Linked DNA regions of Zymomonas mobilis subsp. pomaceae ATCC 29192. Each later gene encodes a partner of the first gene's protein in a complex. Links are inferred from orthologs where the notes say so. Each region holds a gene or a part of one and is shown in the gene's direction. Other genes may lie near its edges. The genes, in order: secA and secY.

Region 1 (3,696 bases):
CACAAACGGCTCGCAATGTAATCCCGTCTATCGCCGGTAATTCAGGTAAATGCTGGGGCGCAAGCGGGGAAATATTGGCGATCATACTAAAGATCCTTCAATCACAATAAACCGGCCGGTTCGTAATACGGCGTTGATAGCGTTTCCCTACTAAGGATACGAGTATTTATTCTTCAATAGATGATATAAAAAGCTCGAAAAACCAATAAAATAGCGGTAGAGATATAAAAAATGCCCTTAAACCTTCCCGCTTGATAAGATCAATTTTATCAGAAAAACTAGTGGATCAAGGAGAAAAGAGGCAATAACAATCAGGGGGGATGATTGACGTTATTATGGCGGCTGCCTATCTTCTTGTCAGTTTATCAGCTTAAAAAAACAGACTTTTGCAGGTCTGTTCTATTATCCATCGCATGCATTGAAATTGTTAGGGACTGCCCATGTTCGGCGCTATTGCCAAGGCTTTATTCGGCTCTGCTAATGATCGTTATGTTAAATCCCTGCGCCGTATTGTTGAGAAAGTAAATAGTTTCGAGACCAGTATTGCAGCCTTGGATGATGAGGCACTTGCCCGACAAACGCTTCTATTTAAAGAACGGCTTAGCAAGGGAGAGACTCTGGATCAGATTCTTCCGGAGGCTTTTGCAACGGTTCGTGAGGCAGCCAAGCGTACCTTGGGTCAGCGTCACTATGACGTTCAGATCATCGGAGGTATTGTTTTACATCGCGGTGAAATCGCCGAAATGCGTACCGGCGAAGGTAAAACCTTGGTCGCGACCTTGGTCTGCTATCTTAATGCCTTGGAAGGTAAAGGCGTTCACGTCGTAACGGTGAATGACTATCTGGCCAAGCGCGATGCCGAACAGATGGGACAAGTCTATAAATTTCTTGGTCTGACAGTCGGCGTTATTATGCCAAACATTTCAGATGAAGAGCGTCGTCAGGCCTATGCGGCTGATATTACCTATGCGACAAATAATGAGCTGGGCTTTGATTATCTTCGCGATAATATGAAATATTCGCGTTCCCAAATGGTGCAGCGTCCCTTCAACTATGCCATCATTGATGAAGTTGACTCAATTCTTATTGATGAGGCACGAACGCCTTTAATTATTTCTGGCCCAACAGATGATAAATCTGATCTTTATATCGCCGTCGATCAAATCGTAAAAAAATTGACGGCTGAAGATTATGAAATCGATGAAAAACAAAAGAATGTTATTCTTACAGAAGAGGGCACTGAAAAAGCAGAACAGCTGTTAAAAGCGGCGGATATGCTGGAAGAAGGCAATCTTTACGATTTTGAAAATACCCAGATTGTCCACCATCTTAATCAGTCTTTGCGTGCTAATCTGATGTTCCGTCGAGATGTCGATTACCTCATTAGAAATGGTAAAATTATTATCATTGATGAATTTACGGGTCGAATGATGGAAGGCCGTCGTTGGTCAGAAGGCTTGCATCAAGCTATTGAAGCCAAGGAAGGGGTTCAAATAGAGCCTGAAAATCAGACGCTTGCTTCGATCACTTTCCAAAATTATTTCAGACTTTATCCCCGTATCGCGGGTATGACTGGAACCGCTGCTACAGAAGCCGCGGAATTCCATCAGATATATAAAATGAACGTCGTTACCATTCCTACTAATCTATCGATACGACGTGCTGATGAAAATGATCAGTTCTACAAAAATATGGAAGATAAGTTCCGTGCTATAGCGAAAGCGATCAAGAAGCATGCCGCTTCTGGTCAGCCGATCTTAGTGGGCACTGTCTCTATTGAAAAATCCGAATTGCTTTCAGAATATTTACAACATGAAGGCGTTCCCCATAAGGTTCTGAATGCACGTTATCACGAAATGGAAGCCCATATCGTAGCACAGGCAGGGCGTTTTGGTGCGGTAACTATTGCTACCAATATGGCTGGCCGAGGTACGGATATTCAATTGGGCGGCAATGTTGATTTTCGTGTGGCGGATGAATTGCGGGATATGCCAGAAGGCTCGGAACGGGATGCTGCCATTGAACGCATTAAAAAAGAAGTCGCAGAAGAGAAACAAAAGGTTATCAATGCGGGTGGTTTATTCGTTCTAGGCACAGAAAGACATGAAAGCCGCCGCATTGACAATCAGTTACGTGGGCGTTCCGGTCGTCAAGGCGATCCGGGTTTAAGTCGCTTCTATCTAAGCCTTGATGATGATCTTTTACGCATTTTTGGTTCTCAGACGATGTTTGCCAAAATGATGAACAAAAGTCTGGCAGATGGTGAAGCAATTGTTAGCCCGATTATGTCAAAGGCCATCGAGACGGCCCAGCGTAAGGTGGAAGCCCGTAATTATGATATTCGCAAACAGGTCGTTGAATATGACGATGTAATGAATGAGCAGCGTAAAGTTATTTATGAACAACGCGCTACTATCATGGATGCCCCGTCTGTTCATGAACTTGTTGAAGAAATGCAGGAAGAAACCATTGGGGCCTTCGTTGCAGAATGCTGCCCTGAAGGTAGCTATGTTGAACAATGGGATATAGAGCGCTTGAAAGAAAAAGCGGCGGATATTCTGAATTTAACATTACCTGTTGAAGAATGGCAGAATGAAGACGGTATTGATCCCGAAATTGTGGCCGAACGTGTGTTTCAGGCGGCAGAGGATTCCTTACAAGATCGCATCAAAGATATTCCGTCGGAACATTGGGCGGATCTCCAAAAAAATACCCTACTTCAAGCCATAGATCACCATTGGAAAGAACATCTTTCTGTTTTGGATAGTCTGAGACAAATTATCCATCTACGCGCTTATGCCCAACAAACGCCGATCAATGAATATAAGCATGAGGCTTTTGCTCTATTTGAACGTATGTTGTTAGCTATTCGTGAGGATGTAACCCGTAATCTAAACAGAATCGAATTTTTTCAACCTTCATTAGAATTACCGGAATTACCAGAATTTTTAAGAAATTCACCTGACATTATGGCAGCCCTGGCTGCTCAGGATAACGTTTTCTTTGAAAATCAAGCTAAGACCGATGCCGATGGGGATCGAATAACGGTTGATCAGAATACAGCTTTACTTGACGCGGCGGCTCAAAATAAATCCCTATCAGATGCAGATCCTGCCCATTGGGTAGGTAAAATAAGCCGTAATGCACCTTGCCCTTGTGGTTCTGGTAAGCGCTATAAACATTGTCATGGGGCCTTTACCGACGCAAAATCTTAACGCTATCTTGTCTTGATAAAGCTGTCTTTCTGACAGCTTTATTTTTATAGTTTGAAATAACCTAAATAAAAAATTGAGAGAAATTTTGTTGTCTAAAAACAAGTAACAATTAAATTTTATCATAAAAATGTTGTTATTTTTACATAAAATTCATAACGATATTACATTTCTTCTTCATTATTTCTACGAGAAATGATAGTTTTGTCTTTGAGGAGAAGGAGAATGTTAAACTTGCACGCAAACGATCCTTTTAATCCCCCTCCCAAAATAGCAACTTTTTTAGAAACGCTTTCGATTACGGGCTATATTAAATGGTTTGATATTATCAGAGGTTTTGGATTTCTGGTGGCGGACAAGGGGATCGGCGATGTCCTTGTTCATTTTTCCGTTTTACAAGAGCATGGACGACGGGCTTTGCCCGAAGGTACACGCGTAGAATGCTTAGCTACCCAAAATGAACGGGGTTTAAAAGCCTGCAAGA
Region 2 (3,266 bases), 400 kb from region 1 along the record:
CGCAGTCCTGACCAGCGTGCAACGTTGGTAGGTCTTGGCCTTAATAAGATGCATCGTACGCGTGAGTTGAATGATACGCCGGATGTCCGGGGTATGATTCGCAAAGTGGCGCATCTAGTTAAGATTGAGAATTAATCTTTTCCTTGTTTTATAGCAGGGAAATATGGCAAAGAACGGCGTCGCCTCGGTAGAGGGACGCTGTTTTTTATTGGGAAGCTATAAAATGCGCAAGTTTAGCTTCCTTTCCAATTTATAAGCGCGTCAAAAGCGAAAGCGAGTGCCCATTATGTCTTTTAAACTTAACGAACTCAAAGATAATGCCGGTTCACGCCAGGATCGCGTCCGTGTTGGTCGTGGTATTGGTTCTGGTCTTGGTAAAACGGCTGGTCGTGGTCAAAAAGGCCAAAAGAGCCGTTCAGGCGTGGCTATCAAAGGTTTCGCTGGTGGCCAGATGCCAATTTACATGCGTCTCCCAAAGCGTGGCTTTAACAATATTTTTGGTAAAGATTATGCCGAAGTCAATTTGGGTGTTGTGCAGAAACTGATCGAAAACGGTCGTCTTGATGCAAATGCACCGGTTGATCATGCTGCTCTTAAAGCGGCAGGGGTTGCCCGAGGTGGTAAAGATGGTGTGCGTCTCTTAGGTAAGGGTGAGATCTCTTCCAAAGTTACGTTCAAGGTTGCTGGTATTTCTAAAGCAGCGCGTGAAGCTGTTGAGAAAGCTGGCGGTTCTGTTGAATTAATTGCCCGTCGCAATGTTGAAAAAGCAGAAGCCTAAGTTGGCAAGGTACCAAGCCTGATTGATGGGATGCGGTCTGCAAGTTGAAATGACTTTGCAGACCGTTTTCTCATGGATGAAAGTAATCTTTCGGTAAAGGCTTGGTTGTCAATTCTGCATTCACCGCTTAAACCACTATGTCCGGTTCCTGAACTTTGGGTTTCAGGAGGTCGTAGAAAAAAAGAATAATTCTCTTTATAAGGAATTTCTTTCTCTTTTGCGGCATGTCGATCATACGTCATGATAGTTAAATTTATACATTAGCTATCAGCAATTTTTTCGGGGTTCGACTGAATAATGGCATCAGCAGCCAACCAATTTGCCTCTAATTTCAATCTTTCTCAGTTTGGTAAAGCCACCGATCTTAAAAAACGCTTGTGGTTTACCTTTCTAGCTTTGATTGTCTTTCGATTGCTTTCTTTCGTGCCATTACCGGGAATTGATCCGCGTACAATGGGCGCGCTTTTTGCGCAGACTCATGGTGGTGTGCTCGATTTTTTCAATACTTTTTCTGGTGGCTCTCTTAGCCGCATGTCGCTCATTGCTTTGGGGTTGATGCCTTATATTACAGCATCAATTGTCGTGCAGTTATCTACCTCTCTTAGTCCACATCTTGAGGCTTTGAAAAAAGAAGGCGATAGTGGACGGAAAAAGCTTAATCAGTATACCCGCTATGGAACCGTTCTTCTAACCGCGATTCAGGGCTACTTCATTGCTGTTGGGTTAGAAAACTGGAGAACGCCGGCCGGTCTTTCAGCCGTTGTTGATCCAGGATTATTATTCAGAGTTAGCTGCGTCATATCCCTTATCGGCGGTACCATGTTTTTAATGTGGTTAGGCGAGCAAATTACAAGCCGTGGGGTCGGTAACGGAACATCGCTTATTATTATGGCGGGTATCGTTTCTCAGCTACCTGTTATTATTCTCAATACATTGGAACGCGCTCGTAGCGGTGCTGTTAATCCTGCTCTGGTTTTGGGTATTTTGGTCGTTGTCGTTGGGCTTATTCTTTTTATATGTTTTATGGAACGCGCTCAACGTCGGGTACTTATTCAATATCCTAAGCGTCAATCTGCCCACGGGGTAATGCAAGCGGATAAAAGCCATCTACCTTTAAAATTGAATACAGCTAATGTTATCCCTCCGATTTTTGCGTCTTCTGTTTTGTTGATGCCGTTAACTATTACGCAGTTTGCTGGCCAGAGGATGACCGCAGGCGGTCGCTGGAATAATATATTGATTACGCTTAATCAGTATTTAGCCCATGGCACATGGCTTTATATGTTGCTCTATGGGGCAGGGATCGTCTTTTTCAGCTTTTTCTATACAGCGATCGTTTTTAATCCTGAGGAAACGGCGGATAATCTTAAACGTTATGGTGGTTTTATTCCGGGTATTCGTCCCGGTAAAGCGACGGCAGATTACCTTGATTACTTGCTGACTCGTATAACCGTTGTTGGGGCAGCTTATTTGACTTGTATCTGTCTGGTTCCCGAATTTATGGCCAGTCAACTGGGGATGACCTCTTTTGCCATTGGGGGCACCAGTCTTCTCATCGTGGTTAATGTTACCATTGATACGATTACCCAGATTCAAAGTCATCTGATCGCCCATCAATATGGTGATTTGATCCGTAAGTCTAAACTTCGGGGAAAAACTATCCGGCGACGGTCAAAGTAAATTAAAATTAGCCTGTCTGTCTAAAGAAGCGGAATTTACGCATGAATATTATTCTTTTTGGCCCTCCCGGTGCGGGTAAAGGAACCCAAGCCCTTCGTCTGGTTCGGGACTTTGGGATGATACAGCTTTCCACCGGTGATATGCTGCGTCAAGCGGTACAAGAGGGTACCGAAGTGGGTAAGCTTGCTGAAAAAATTATGAAAGAAGGCAAGCTTATTCCTGATGACCTGATGAACCGTGTTTTAGGGGAAAGACTAGATAAGCCTGATACACAAAATGGCGTTATCTTTGATGGTTTCCCGAGGACCAAACCACAGGTTGAAGCCTTGGATAAATTACTAGCCGAGCGCCACCGTAAGCTTGATTGCGTTATCGAAATAAAAGTCGATGAAGAAGCCTTGGTTAAGCGAATCGTAGGCCGTTATATTTGTGCTAAATGTGGTGCCGGATACCATAATGAGCTGCATCGCCCTAAGGCAGAGGGTGTTTGTGATATTTGTGGATCGTCAGAATTCAAACGCCGCCCTGATGATAATGAAGAAGCGGTTAGAGCAAGACTGATCGAATATCGTGAGAAAACAGCGCCGATCCTGCCTATTTATGAAGCCCGTGGCATTGCCTATCATGTAGATGGTATGCTGCCTATGGATGAGGTATCAGAAGAAATTGAAATGATTTTAAAGGAAAAAGGCGCTAAACCTACTGTTTCTAATTAAAAAATAGCCTTTATTCACTTAAATGAAAGCAGGTTACTCTCTATAAGGGTAACCTGCTTTTTTACAAAAAAGTTATTGAGATATTGTAAAAG

Evidence for each region.
Region 2: the proteins of secA (region 1) and secY are in contact, whole or in part, in a crystal structure (PDB 3DIN), measured with the Thermotoga maritima proteins. The link is inferred for Zymomonas mobilis subsp. pomaceae ATCC 29192 from one-to-one orthologs. Residues at the interface, in WP_004082002.1 of Thermotoga maritima: Glu261, Ala262, Arg263, Lys300, Ala301, Arg302, Thr303, Ile304, Ile305, Leu323, Tyr324, Asp325, Pro326, Val329, Ser330, Tyr333, Ile336, Lys340, Phe345, Val349, Glu363, Phe364, Tyr374, Ser375, Gly376, Gly377, Glu393, Ile395, Thr482, Ser483; in WP_004081795.1 of Thermotoga maritima: Glu108, Gly109, Glu110, Glu111, Ala236, Glu237, Arg238, Arg239, Ile240, Thr241, Ile242, Gln243, Tyr244, Ala245, Arg246, Arg247, Val248, Thr249, Gly250, Arg251, Arg252, Val253, Tyr254, Gly256, Ala257, Ser258, Thr259, Tyr260, Leu261, Pro262.

Annotation. Positions count from the first base shown.
Region 1 is NC_015709.1:385,121-388,816, reverse strand. What follows is about bases 45-3,415. They hold secA (preprotein translocase subunit SecA), read left to right. Parts: upstream 45-440; coding sequence 441-3,215; downstream 3,216-3,415. Other genes in these bases: argJ (bifunctional glutamate N-acetyltransferase/amino-acid acetyltransferase ArgJ), read right to left, coding at 45-85. In the rest of the region: more of argJ, read right to left, coding at 1-44; ZYMOP_RS01765 (cold shock domain-containing protein), read left to right, coding at 3,438-3,696. UniProt on the Escherichia coli protein: Required for protein export, interacts with the SecYEG preprotein conducting channel.
Region 2 is NC_015709.1:786,668-789,933, reverse strand. What follows is about bases 326-3,266. They hold secY (preprotein translocase subunit SecY), read left to right. Parts: upstream 326-1,075; coding sequence 1,076-2,458; downstream 2,459-3,266. Other genes in these bases: ZYMOP_RS03495 (adenylate kinase), read left to right, coding at 2,500-3,174; rplO (50S ribosomal protein L15), read left to right, coding at 326-778. In the rest of the region: rpmD (50S ribosomal protein L30), read left to right, coding at 1-135; more of rplO, read left to right, coding at 287-325. UniProt on the Escherichia coli protein: The central subunit of the protein translocation channel SecYEG. Consists of two halves formed by TMs 1-5 and 6-10.